DNA from 3 places in the Allocoprococcus similis genome. Region 3 is predicted to be linked to each of the others. Evidence: riboswitches for the same ligand, from Rfam matches in the RefSeq annotation. Region 3 holds a riboswitch; each other region holds the start of a gene.
The links. Region 3 has a riboswitch for thiamine pyrophosphate ahead of thiD (bifunctional hydroxymethylpyrimidine kinase/phosphomethylpyrimidine kinase). Riboswitches for the same ligand answer to the same signal wherever they lie in the genome.

Region 1 (4,666 bases), on a different contig from region 3:
CAGGCGAAACATCTCAAATAACTTATCTGGATTTACCCATTGAACATCCACAACTTCTGTTTCCTGTAAACGCATTTCTTCAATCTTTATATCCTTATGAAATAGCCAAACATCGTAAAAATCCTGCACATTTTCCCGTCTGCTCTGATAAATCAATTTTTCACTTCCGGGAGTAAGCAGTATTCCTAATTCTTCTTTTACCTCTCGGATTGCTCCTTGTAAACTGGTTTCCCCGGAAAGTACAGAACCACCCGTACATTCCCAATAAAGAGGGTATTGCTTTTTCGGATGCCGCTGTGATAAAAGATACTGCCCCTGCTGGTTGACGATCCATACACTCACAGATAAATGATACAGCCCTTTGGGTATGATTTCTCCACGGCACACTGTTATTCCAGACTTTTCCCGTTTTGCATTATATAAATCCCATTTTTCCATTTTCATACCTCTTTGTGTGGGATCGGTGCTTGCCGAAAATCAAGTAAGTAAATATCCGCAATCCTTTCTATTTCTGTACGCTGATCTGCGGAATACTTATCATAAATCCCGCCTGCTAACATACGGGCTGCCTTTGCGCTTTTAATTGCTGGAAGCACATCATCAAACACAATACAGTGTTCAGGTGCAACCCCTAATTTTCTTGCGGCCAATTCAAAGACATCCGAATATTCTTTTCCCCGCTGAACCTCATCTGTTGAACATAGAGCGTCAAATAATTCTAAAATAGAATTGTTCTTTAAGCATGGAATATAGAGCTTTTCCGGCAACCCCGTAGCAACTGCAAGTTTTATTCCATGTTCTTTTAAGCGCAGAAGATAATCAAGGGCATGGGGCAGCAGACCGACATGGTTACTGTATTCCTCGACCGCCATATTATTCCATTCCTCAATAATTCCCTCTACCGTTTCCTGCAATCCAAAAAGATCAATGGTATATTGTGCGGCTTCCTCAAAACTCCTTGCACATATTTCAGTTACATAATTTTCCGGGACAGGAAGATTTCTCTTTTTCAAAAACTGAATATCTATATGCTCCCATACATCCATTGAATCCAGAATTGTTCCATCTAAATCAAAGATTGCCGCATTAAAATCCATGTTTCTTTTCCTTTCCGCAAAATAAATCTTTCAGTTCCGCAGCAGCAGCTTTTATATCGGACTGCGCTATGATGGCAGATACAACAGCCAGCCCGTCAATTCCCATGGGCTTGAAACGCCCTGTATTTCCTTTATTGATACCGCCAATAACAACGATCGGCAAAGAAACGGCTGTGCGGATTTTCTGTAATTCCTCCATTGATACAGAATCAGCGTCGGTTTTAGTTCCAGTAGGGAACATTGCGCCAACTCCCAAATAATCTGCACCATCCTGTTGTGCCTGTATTGCTTCTGCAATGGAAGATGCAGATACTCCCAACAGCATATTTTCCCCAATTACTTTGCGGACGGCAGCCGCAGGTAAATCATGCTGTCCAATATGTACCCCCGTAGCCTGCACAGCCATTGCAATATCTATCCGGTCGTTTATGATAAGGGGAATATGGTATTTATCCGTAACCTGTTTCACGGCAACAGCCTGATTGTAAAATTCTAATGAGGACAATTCTTTTTCTCGGAGTTGTATCATTGTGCAGCCTCCTAAAATTGCCTGTTCTACCGCTTCTGTCAGGCTATCGCAGCTCATTAGTTGACGATCAGTAACAAGATAAAGTGTATAATCAAAGTTCATTTTGCACCTGCCTATTCTTTAGATAAACCATGCTGATACAATTCGTAGAAATGGTGCGTTGGGCCACAGCCTTTTCCAATCGCAAGAGAGTGTTCGATTGCCATTGTGACATAAGCCTTTGCAGATTCGACTGCAAGCGGAACACTTTTTCCCTTTGCAAGCTGGGAAGCGATTGCAGAAGAAAAGGTACAGCCTGTCCCATGAGTATTTTTCGTATCAATGCGGGATGTTTCAAAATGGTAGAAATTTTCTCCATTAAATAGGACATCAACAGCATTTCCTATATGATGTCCACCCTTGACAACAATCGCCTTACAACCCATGGCATATATTTTTCTTGCGGCAGCCTCCATATCTGAAACTGTGGAAATCTGCATATCTGCTATTTTCTCTGCCTCTGGAATATTCGGAGTAAGTACATCGGCCAGTGGAATTACTGTGTCTATCAAGGTGGAAACCGCCGTAGGATTCATCAATGGGCAGCCATTTTTGGCATACATAACCGGGTCGATTACGACATTTTGGGGCTTATATTGTAATAGTTTCTTTGCCACCGCTTTCATACATTCTGGTGTAGAAAGCATACCGATTTTTACTGCGTCCACTTCAATATCTTCAAATACGGCGTCAATCTGTTTTTCAATCATATCCGGGGTAATATCTTGGATGTCGATAACACGGCTGGTGTTCTCTGCAACAACAGAAACAATAACACTCATTCCAAATACACCGTGAGCAGAAAAAGTTTTCAAATCAGCCTGAATACCTGCACCTCCGCTGCAATCTGATCCGGCAATGGACAATACTTTTTTCATTTTGCATTTTCCTCCATTCTCTCGTTCCGATAGGCCATCTTCCAAAAAGCAAGCTCTAACAAACTTGCTTTTTCAAAAATATCAGCCAGATACTTTTTATTTGCTACTGATAACCCGGCACATTTATGCTCTGCAAAAGCAGACCATTCTTTGCAGCTTTCTGCATATTGTTCATCCGCATAATCTTTGATAAAGTCCCAATATCTTGACTGTCTGCTTGTAGGAACAGCCGCCAATTTGCGGAATATATAGCTGTAACTTAGCATACAGGGAAGAACCGCCATTAAAATTTCTTCATTCTTTCCATGTGACGCAATCTCAAACATGAAATCAATGTAATTTTGATTTTCAGGCAGAGGAGCGATCAGTTCAATATCATTATCCGTCATGCAAAATTGCTTTAGATAATCCAGACGCACTTCTGATTCCGTATCATTTACAAAATTCAGCATGGAATAGTAAAGCTGAATTTCTCTTAATGTATCAGCATGAAAAATTGCCTTGCCGTATATACGGGCATAGTTTTTCAGATAGATACTATCCTGAATCATATATCTCTTGAACTTTTCAAGAGGTAGCTTTCCAGTTTGCACTTCCTGCACAAATGGGGTAGCTGCACATTCTTCCCAAATGGGGATGTTGCGGGTTAAAATGTCTTTCATAAATGCCATGTTTGTTCCTCCTAAAATAAAAAAATAGAGCCTCTAAAACAATTAGAAGCTCTTTCAGACGCAATACGAGCGTAAGAAATTGCTTCCCTACGCCGGTATTAGCCGACAGGTCCAGAGGTCAGGTCTTACCTTTTTCAACTTGTTCAGTTCCCTCGCAAACACATATCATATCTTATTCAATTAAAAAGGACATTCCCAAAACAGAGAATGTCCAAAAAATACGAATCTGTATTCTTTAGCTCCCTGCGTTGGTATTAGCCAACAGGTTCAAAGGGTCAGGTTTTAACCTTCTCAACTACAAGGTAGTCCCCCTGCTTGAGTATTATTATAGTTAAGAAGTCCCGGAAAGTCAAGGTCTATAGAATTCAAGTTAGCAAACCTTATTGACGGGATTTTTCTGTGCTGCGCTGCGCGGGAGTTTGACAGTTGAATATCAAGAAAAGTACTTGCAGGTCTTATAAAACCTGCATTTTTTATGTCAATTTTTATGTTTTATATGCTGTTATTTTATGTTATTGTGTGTTATAATAAGCATTGGAGGGGTGCTTATGAATCTACATATAACAAAATCCAAAAATGCAGAATCCTTTTATATTGCAAAATCTTATACCAAAGCCAATGGCAAAACATCCTCTGTCATTGTCCGTAAACTCGGCACTTTGAACCAGCTCATTGTCGAACATGGGCCAACCAGGGACGACGTTCTTGCATGGGCAAAAAATGAAGTTAAGCTTGAAACCGAAAAATATAAAAAAGATCAGCAGACAAAAGCTGTCCAGATAACCTTCCATTCTGATCATAAGTTAGATTATGGCCAGCAGGTTCTCTACCGTGGCGGTTATCTTTTCCCACAGACTTTTTATTACCGCCTCAAGCTTGATAAGATCTGCCGGAAACTCCGCGATAAATATAAATTTAAGTATGATATCAACGCGATCCTATCTGATCTCATCTATGCCAGGATCTTAGAACCTGCCAGTAAACGGTCTTCCTATAAAACAGCTTCTGAATTTCTGGAAAAACCATCCTACCAGCTGCATGACATCTACCGGGCACTCGACGTTCTTGGAAATGAATGTGATTTTATCCAGTCGGAAGTTTATAAAAACAGTCATCTTCTCGGAAAGCGAAACGATGCTATCCTGTATTATGACTGTACAAACTATTTCTTTGAGATTGAGCAGGAAGATGGGGACAGAAAATACGGCAAAGGCAAAGAACACCGTCCTAACCCGATCATCCAGATGGGGATGTTTATGGACGGTGATGGGATACCTCTTGCTTTTTCACTTTTCCCCGGAAACGCAAATGAACAGACTTCCCTGAAACCGCTGGAAGGAAAAGTCCTCCAGGACTTTGGCTGTACAAAATTTATTTACTGCAGTGATGCCGGACTTGGTTCCGAAGCCATCAAAAAGATAAACCATGTCGGTGAACGTGCTTTTATTGTCA
Region 2 (4,666 bases), on a different contig from region 3:
CAGAGGTCCAAGTACATAGAAAGGTGCACCCATGCAGATGCTCTGCTGTACTTTCATGTTCGCAGCAACCTGATCCAGCGGCACATGTCCAGGACCTTCTACCATAACCTGTACATTGTGATCCCATGCACGCTTGGTCAGTTCTCCGAGGCGGACGAGTTCTTCAATCTGGCACACATCAGTAGCGTCAGCAAGACATCCCGGACGACAGGCATCACCAAGGGAAATGGTAACATCATATTCTTCGCAGATGTCGAGGATTTCATCGTAATGCTCATAGAATGGGTTCTCTTCTCCGGTCATGCACATCCATGCAAAGACAAGACTTCCGCCACGGCTTACGATGTTCATTTTACGTTTATGCTTTTTGATCTGTTCGATGGTTTTTCTTGTGATTCCACAGTGAAGAGTGACAAAGTCAACGCCATCCTCTGCGTGAAGACGGACAACATCAATAAAATCCTGTGCAGTAAGAGTTGCCAGGTCTCTCTGATAATGGATGACACTGTCGTAGACCGGTACAGTTCCGATCATAGCCGGGCACTCGTGTGTCAGCTTCTGACGGAATGGCTGGGTATTACCGTGACTGGAAAGATCCATAATTGCTTCTGCACCGAGATTAACGGCACTCATAACTTTCTGCATTTCAATATTATAATCTTTGCAGTCGCGGGAAACGCCTAAGTTGACATTGATCTTGGTACGGAGCATACTTCCGACACCTTCCGGGTCAAGGCAGGTATGGTTCTTGTTGGCACAGATGGCAACCTTGCCTTCTGCGACAAGCTGCATCAGCTTTTCAACAGGCATATGTTCCTTTTTTGCTACGGTTTCGATTTCCGGAGTCAGAATTCCTTTTCTGGCAGCGTCCATCTGGGTTGTGTAATTTCTCATGTTGTTTTGCCTCCGTTTCTTATTGGTTTGTGAGTATCACAAAAATCTGGCGTCAGCAAAACACGGACAGCGTACACGAAAAAAACCAGACACAGCCTGATGGGTACACTTCCAGTTCGGAATGATAGAATTGCTAACGCCTTTGTCGGAAAATTTCCGGCAATGAACAGGATTTTATTTGAAAATCTCTGCCTTTTATTACGCGATACAAGGTGGTGTCCCCGGTGTAACGCGGTTTCATTTACAGCAGAGTGCTGTAAAAATGAACGATGATTATGCTTCGCGGATCTGAGACATAACGCCGCCTTTTTCCAGAACTGTGATCAGGATGAAAGCAAGGATGCTTCCTGCGACAGTGGAAATAAGGAATGGAACGACATAAACGAAAAGTCCTGCCGGCGCAATTCCCATCAGATACAAAGCAACCGGATAAGCGGCAAGTGCGCCAAGGAATCCGGTTCCGATCGCTTCGGCAAGGCAGGTAAGACTTAAGATGTGGCATTTTTTGTAGACAAGACCACAGCATAAAGCACCGACCATGCTTCCCGGAAAAGCCATAAAGCTTCCGAGACCGAGCAGATTGCGGAGTAAACTTGCACAGAATGCAATGCCAACGCCCCATGCAGGACCAAGTGTTACGGCGGCAAGAATGTTGACCATGTGCTGTACCGGAGCGCATTTGCTTCCGGCAACCGGTACGCTGATAAAGCTTCCGACGATTGCAAGCGCGGTGAGAACACCGGCAAGTGCGAGTTTCTTTGTTGTATTATTTTGTTTCATAGTAGAGTTCTCCTTCCTTTTAAATAAAAAAGAAACCCCACACCTGAGTGGAGTTCCTGCTGTCCGTAATCACTGAACACATCATCTTCGTGTTCCTGATATGTCATGTAAAAAAATAAGAGATGCGGAGGCATCTCTATCAAATACATGGTATACATTCCCTCCGTTGGCATTATCCAAATCAGGTTACAGGTCGGGACAAATAAATCCCCTCTCAGCCGGTAATCTCCAGCTCCCTGGTACATATGAACTTGTACAAGTAGAATTATAGCGCGGCAAGCCGGATTTGACAAGAGGAAATGAAAAAGTATCTCAGAAAAGACATTGTGCAGAATCAGAGTAGATTTTTGTATAATAAAAGACGGACAGAAGGTTCTGCCCGTCCGGAATTTCATTACCGTCTTATGTAGAATACAGCAGAGATTAGCTGAGTTCTACCTTTAAAGCATCTTCCGGTTTGAATTCATTGTAAAGGTCATAGATGTTGTGTCCGGTAGACTCGCTGAGGACACGGCCTTCCAGAGAGTAGCAGCGGATGAAACGCTTTTTGTCGATTGCTGACCAGTGCTCTACATCCCAGCTCATGTATCCGTCTTCGTCAGACTTCTTTTCTTTCAGGTATACATCAACCTGACGTCCTTCTACCATAATGTCTACAAGTTTCTTTGTGTCGGCTTCCAGCTCGACATTGTTTACAGTGTCAAATACTTTCATTTTAAAATCCTCCTATAATATCTGATCAGAATCTTCAGAAATATATTCCCCATACATTTGCAGATGTGATCTATTTGCACTATCTATAGTATACATAGAAGAAACCGGATAAGCAAGTAAAAAAAGTGACTATTCAGCGGCTAAGAATGTGTGGTATACTTAGAACATCTGAGAGCAGTCAGTAAAAAGAAAGCGAGACGAGGAAAATGATATTTGATACACATGCACATTATGATGATGAACAGTTTGACGAGGACCGGGATGAGCTTTTAAAATCTATGTCGGATCTTGGAGTCGGAACAATCGTGGATGTAAGTGCGACTTATGAATCCTGTGAGAAGGTTCTGGCACTTGCCGGAAAGTATCCATATGTTTATGCTGCAATCGGTGTGCATCCGGATGAGGTTGGAGAACTTAACGAAGATAAGATCCAGCATATGAAAGAACTCTGCCGTAACAAAAAAGTGGTTGCAGTCGGAGAGATCGGTCTGGATTATTATTGGGATAATGAACCGCATGAGGTACAGCAGAAGTGGTTTATCCGGCAACTGAAGCTCGCGGGAGAAGTAAAAAAACCAGTAATCATCCACAGCAGGGAAGCTGCCGCAGATACCATGTATATCATGAAAAATTATGCACAGGGGCTTGGCGGAGTTATTCACTGCTATTCCTATTCGCGTGAAATGGCTGAAGAATATGTGAAGATGGGATTCTATATTGGAATCGGCGGAGTCGTCACATTTAAGAATGCAAAGAAATTAAAAGATGTCGCAGCTGCAATCCCGATCGAGAAGATCGTGCTGGAGACAGACTGCCCGTATATGGCACCGGAGCCGTACCGTGGCAAACGGAATCAGTCTTCTTATATCCGGTATGTGGCTGAGAAAATTGCAGAGTTAAAAGAGATGAGTCTGGAAGAAGTGATTGCTGTGACAGAGAAAAATGCGAGAGATCTGTACGGCATCTAAGACGCAGGCAATGAATAATCAGGAGAATAACAGATGAAAACACCTACACTTGGAAATCCGCAGAATACCATTGAGGTTCTGCAAAAATATAATTTTAATTTTCAGAAAAAATTCGGACAGAACTTTCTGATCGATGAGCATGTGCTGGATAAGATCATTCGTGCAGCCGAGATCACAAAGGATGATTACGTATTGGAGATCGGTCCCGGAATCGGGACGATGACACAGTACCTTGCCTGTGCGGCAAGAGAAGTAACTGCAGTTGAGATCGACCGTGCGCTGATTCCAATTCTGGAAGACACGCTGAAAGAATACGACAACGTATCGATCATCAATGAAGATATCCTGAAGGTGGATATTGCAGCACTTGCAAAGGAGAAAAACGGAGGACGGCCGATCAAGGTGGTTGCGAATCTTCCATATTATATAACGACACCGATCATCATGGGCTTATTTGAAAGTCATGTGCCGCTAGAGAGTATTACGGTTATGGTTCAGAAAGAAGTGGCTGACCGTATGCAGGTAGGACCGGGAACAAAGGATTATGGTGCACTTTCACTTGCTGTACAGTATTATGCTGAACCGTATATTGTTGCAAATGTACCACCGAACTGTTTTATGCCGCGTCCGGCAGTCGGCTCAGCAGTAATCCGCCTGACAAGACATCAGAAACCTCCGGTAGAGGTTATGGATGAAAAGCTGATGTTTCGCCTTATACGGGCATCCTTTAATCAGAGAAGGAAAACTTTGGCAAATGGCCTTAAGAATTCAGGAGAGCTGAATCTTTCGAAGGAAGTCATCACTGCTGCGATAGAGAAACTCGGAAAAGGAAGCAGTGTCCGAGGAGAAGCACTGGATCTGGAAGAATTTGCCAGACTGACTAATATTATAAAGGAGGAAATGGAGCATGAGGTATGAAATCAAGGGTGATACCCTTCCTGTAGTGATCTGCTATCTGGAAGCCGGCGAGCGGATGATCACAGAGCGGGGATCCATGGCATGGATGTCTCCGAATATGAAGATGGAGACTTCGACAAATGGAGGATTTGGAAAAGCATTTGGAAGAATGTTTTCTGGAGAAGCGATGTTCCAGAACATTTATACCGCACAGGGAGGGAATGGACTGATCGCATTTGCATCCAGCTTTCCAGGTTCGATCAAGGCATTTGAAATCGGACCGGGGCAGGAATATATTTTTCAGAAAAAAGCATTTCTGGCAGGTGAGCCGGGAGTAAATCTATCTGTTCATTTTCACAAGAAAGTGGCTTCAGGACTGTTTGGAGGAGAAGGATTTGTTCTGCAGAAGGTAT
Region 3 (4,666 bases):
AATGTTGTCCATCGGATAAACGATCGCTCCGATCATTCCGATCACAGTGACAACAATTGCTGCATATTTCCCATTGATTTTTGAAAATACTGACTCTGATGAAATTCCTGCTGAGTAAGCATCCAGAAAAGTCGTCGTAACGGTAGAAAATACAATGATCAGAAGTCCTGCTATTCCAAGTCCGGCCTTCACCATGATATTTGCAATATCAGACTCTCCTGTGTAAATCGCGGCGTTCATACCGATCACATACATCCAACAGCTGACAACTCCATAAACAACGGCACTGACTGCGGTTGCTTTTACCGGTTCTTTTGCTTCTCTTGTATAGTCACTGATCAGTGGCAGCCAGGAAAGTGGCATGGCAACGGAAAGCTCTACCGCTGCACCAAACGTCATGGCATCTCCACCTGCGCCTGCTACCGATCCATCACCAAAGATCACTTTGCTGAGTACCAGTGTCAGGATAAATAAAGCAGCCATTGCAACCGTGTTGATCTTGCCAAGATTTGTGATTCCGATCACAATCCATAAGATGATCAGTGCACCGATCACCAGACACCATACCCATCTGCCGGTATGAAGAACACCATTTGCTGCAAGTGCCCCATCATAAATCATAATCGCTGTCCAGCCAACCAGCTGCAGCACATTCAGGAAGGAGAAGAAGACTCCTCCTTTCTCGCCAAAACTCATTTTTACTGTTTCCATTGCACTTCGTCTGGTCTTTCCACCAATTACTCCGGCAAGGAAAAGCATCGTGCATCCTATGATATGACCAATAATAATCGCCAGAACTCCTTTTCCGAATCCAAGAGGCGCAAAATAAGTACCGGTCAGGATCTCTGCAAGGGACACGCCTGCCCCAAACCAGATCAGTCCATTTTCAAAGATAGAGGTTCCCTTTTCATTCATACTTCTATTCCTCCACTTTGCTTTCTGTATATTCATTTTTAATTGCAAATCCATGATTCATCGGACCACTGCCTTTACCAAGATCCAGCATTGCTGCAAGTGCTCCGGAAATGTATTTCTTCGCACGTTCTACTGACTCATCCAGATCATATCCTTTTGCAAGATTTGATGCGATCGCACTGGATAAAGTACATCCTGTTCCGTGCGTATTCGGATTGTCGATCCGCTCTCCGTAGAACCACTTATATCCACCGTCTCTCCACAGCAGATCATTGGCATCATTCAGCTGATGCCCTCCCTTACAAAGAACTGCACAGTGATATTGGGTGCCGATCTCTTCTGCTGCTTTTATCATATCCGCCTGCGACTGGATTTTCATACCTGCAAGCACTTCTGCTTCCGGGATATTCGGAGTCAGAACGGTTGCCATCGGAAGCAGGCGGCTCTTCAGCGCATCAATCGCTTCCTCGCTGATCAGTCTTGCTCCACTTGTTGCTACCATAACCGGATCAACTACAATATTTTTCGCATCATATTCTTTTAATTTGTCTGCGATCTTTGTGATCAGACCACTTGAAGATACCATTCCAATCTTCACTGCATCCGGGTAAATATCCGTGAAAATATTATCCAGCTGTTCTCCCAGGAATTCCGGCGTTGCCTCCATAATTCCTGTAACTCCGGTTGTATTCTGTGCAGTAAGAGCCGTAATTGCGCTCATAGCATAGACTCCGTTACTGATCATTGTTTTGATATCTGCCTGGATACCTGCTCCTCCGCTTGAATCGCTTCCTGCAATTGTAAGTGCTGTTCTCATTTGACTCTCTTCCTCTCTTTTTCCATAATTCTGAATATTTTGTATAAAAAGAATGTGCCTTGGCACATTCTCACGCCGAGCACAGTTGCCTGCGACATGCTTCATCTTCGTGCAAGTACGCATCTCCGGCACGTAGTGCCTTTTTTTCACAGGAAGTTCCTTCATAATTTCCTATGAAAAAAAAGAAACACCTGCCATGCACAAGTGTCTCTTAAAAAATCAATATGACTTCCTACGACGGCATGATCCGTATCAGGTAAAAAGGGTCGAAGCTCTTTTGCTTCCTCTCAGCCTGTCTTTCACCGACTCCCCCGTCTTTATTATTCTGTCTCTCCAAATGTTGTCTGCTTTGTAACTCCTGTTAGACTCTCTCTGGTTCTGGATAAGCCTCTCCAAAAGTCTCAACAGTCACTTTTTTCATCTTCTGTTCTTCCAGCGGTCTGTCACTGTAGTCTGTTGCCGTCTCAGCAATTTTATTTACAACATCCATACCTTCTGTAACTTTACCAAAAGCTGCATATGCACCGTCAAGATGTGGTGAAGTCTTATGCATGATGAAAAACTGTGATCCTGCTGAATCCGGATGCATTGCACGCGCCATCGAAAGAACGCCCGGTTCATGCTTCAGATCATTTGCAAAACCGTTCTGCTTAAATTCTCCTTTGATACTGTATCCAGGGCCACCCATTCCGGTTCCATCCGGGCATCCACCCTGGATCATGAATCCACTGATGACACGGTGGAAGATCAGTCCATCATAGAATCCCTTATTTACAAGAGATACAAAGTTATTCACTGTATTCGGTGCGATTTCCGGATATAATTCCGCTTTGATCACATCGCCATTTGCCATTTCAAATGTTACTATTGGATTTGCCATTTTATACAATCTCCTTTTCATTGATTTCTCTACCTATTGTAACGGAACTTTTCCCGTCCGTAAATAGTTTTTAGAAAGTCTTTATACATTTTCCAGACGATATCCGATCATACCGCCCTTTTCTTTTTCTCCGGTATTCCAAAGTTCTTCCAGGTTCAGCCAGGTTTCTTCCCCATAGGTCGCAACCCGGATCCAGAATCCGTCCTCTTTTTCTTCATAACCGATCACCAGAAACCAGTGCCAGATAAAATCCTCAAACTTCTCTTTATTCTTGTGCCGGAGCATCAGATACGGGATCGGTATCTCCTTTCCGATCTGCTGTCTGACAAACTGCTTTGCCTCCGTCACCGTATGCTCCCCGGAAAATTCTTTCATTTCCGCAGAAACACAAACTCCACCATCTTTCTGCTTATCCTTCAGATATTTGCGGAATCCGTCCGTATACAGATATAATTTGTTAACTCCATTGATCCGCGGTCTCAGATAAGGCTTCATGATCTGGCTGTATTTTTTATATTCCTCTTTATTCAACTTCCATGTATCAAACGGATACAGGCTTTTCATCCCAAATTTTCTTGCAAAATAGATACAGCTGTCGCATGCAGTTGCCGCAGCGCAGCCACCCACATGCATGACCACATTGGTAAACCAGTCCTGATTTCCGCCAAATTCACCGTCTATTGTAAAATATTCCAGTTCCTTTTTCATGCCAGTCCTTCCTTTCTGTCCTTCTGCCAAACCTTCCTGCCAGTGAATCTTCGGCTATTTTTCTTTCTCTTCCGGCTTCAGTGTCGATAAGAAAACTGCAACCAGAATGATCACACCACCAAGGCACTCCCGGAAGCTTGGAACTTCTTTCAAAAAGAGAAATGCACTCAGAGTTCCGTATACCGGCTCCAGTCCGGACAGAATCCCCGCTGTCCTTACCTTGACCGTCCGAAGCCCACCGATAAATAAAGAATGTGCAACCGCAGTGAAAATAATTCCCAGCATCATCAGAACACCCGCATCTGCCAGTGTGATCACCGGCTTTAACACAAAAAGTGTCGGAATCAGAACGATCGTCGCTGTTCCCTGTTCATAAAGGGACACCAATGTCGCCGGGTATTTACAGGAAAAACGCCGGTTCATCAGTGAAAGCACTGCATAAGTAAACGCGCTCAAAAGTCCCCACAGAACTCCCTGTGTGATCTGATTGTCCATCTGAAATGCCGGTACGATAAAGAAAACTCCGACCAGCATCATCAGTGTACAAAATACATCTGATTTTTTCAGTTTTTCATGAAACAGATATGGCTCCAGAAAAATTACAAATACTGGAAATGTAGATACCGTAAGCGTCCCGACAGCAACAGTCGAACTCTGAATCGACTGCATATAACTGCTCCAGTGTACCGCAAGAACCATTCCGGCTCCGATCATCCAAAAATAATCACTTTTCTCCTCCAGGCGAATTTTCTGCTTCTTAAAACGCAGAAAAAGCCAGAGGAAAATGGATGAAAAAAACACTCTTCCAAGTACAATGATCACCGCCGGCAGATCTACCAGCTTTGCAAAAAGCCCTACAAAGCCAAACAATGCAACAGCAATATGTACTGAAATTAACCCTTTCCCCTGACTCTCTTTCATATAAAAATCCTTTCTTTATGCCTTCTTTTTCGGTAATGACAGGATTGTAACTGCTCCGATGATCCCCACAAAGCCAAACAGATCCATCCATGAAAATGCACCTCCCATGAACAGGATTGAAATAACCGTTGCGGTCAGCGGTTCTATCGATGCAAAAAGACTTGCTTTTGTTCCTCCGATCAGCCGGACACCTTCCATGTAGCATCCAAAAGACAGCACGGTTCCAATGATAATCACGACTCCCACACACAGCACGGTCTGCCAGTCCCAGATAATTCCCTGTATCGTCCACGGTCTGACAACCGGAAGTAATAAAATTCCACTCACTAGCATCGCCCAGCCAACAATCTCAAAGGTTCCATACTCGTTCATCAGCTCTCCCGGAAGCAGATTGTAGAAGACGGTTGCCACTGCTGAAAGAAGTC

Region 1: it holds a riboswitch for thiamine pyrophosphate, as region 3 does, so the genes downstream of both, ACYQ5K_RS08260 (TenA family protein) here and thiD (bifunctional hydroxymethylpyrimidine kinase/phosphomethylpyrimidine kinase) in region 3, are expected to answer to the same signal.
Region 2: it holds a riboswitch for thiamine pyrophosphate, as region 3 does, so the genes downstream of both, thiW (energy coupling factor transporter S component ThiW) here and thiD (bifunctional hydroxymethylpyrimidine kinase/phosphomethylpyrimidine kinase) in region 3, are expected to answer to the same signal.

The regions. Positions count from the first base shown of each region.
Region 1 is NZ_BAAHSG010000016.1:114,758-119,423, reverse strand. It holds gene ACYQ5K_RS08280 (NUDIX hydrolase) at 1-438, opposite strand, end outside; gene ACYQ5K_RS08275 (HAD family hydrolase) at 441-1,097, opposite strand; gene thiE (thiamine phosphate synthase) at 1,087-1,728, opposite strand; gene thiD (bifunctional hydroxymethylpyrimidine kinase/phosphomethylpyrimidine kinase) at 1,740-2,543, opposite strand; gene ACYQ5K_RS08260 (TenA family protein) at 2,540-3,214, opposite strand; TPP riboswitch at 3,438-3,537, opposite strand; gene ACYQ5K_RS08255 (IS1634 family transposase) at 3,763-4,666, shown strand, end outside.
Region 2 is NZ_BAAHSG010000018.1:43,671-48,336, reverse strand. It holds gene thiC (phosphomethylpyrimidine synthase ThiC) at 1-894, opposite strand, end outside; gene thiW (energy coupling factor transporter S component ThiW) at 1,168-1,674, opposite strand; TPP riboswitch at 1,816-1,923, opposite strand; gene ACYQ5K_RS09470 (hypothetical protein) at 2,098-2,388, opposite strand; gene ACYQ5K_RS09465 (TatD family hydrolase) at 2,595-3,356, shown strand; gene rsmA (16S rRNA (adenine(1518)-N(6)/adenine(1519)-N(6))-dimethyltransferase RsmA) at 3,390-4,274, shown strand; gene ACYQ5K_RS09455 (TIGR00266 family protein) at 4,264-4,666, shown strand, end outside.
Region 3 is NZ_BAAHSG010000038.1:3,870-8,535, reverse strand. It holds gene cytX (putative hydroxymethylpyrimidine transporter CytX) at 1-915, opposite strand, end outside; gene thiD (bifunctional hydroxymethylpyrimidine kinase/phosphomethylpyrimidine kinase) at 920-1,732, opposite strand; TPP riboswitch at 1,945-2,055, opposite strand; gene ACYQ5K_RS13655 (peptidylprolyl isomerase) at 2,094-2,612, opposite strand; gene ACYQ5K_RS13650 (hypothetical protein) at 2,694-3,320, opposite strand; gene ACYQ5K_RS13645 (DMT family transporter) at 3,375-4,241, opposite strand; gene ACYQ5K_RS13640 (DMT family transporter) at 4,257-4,666, opposite strand, start outside.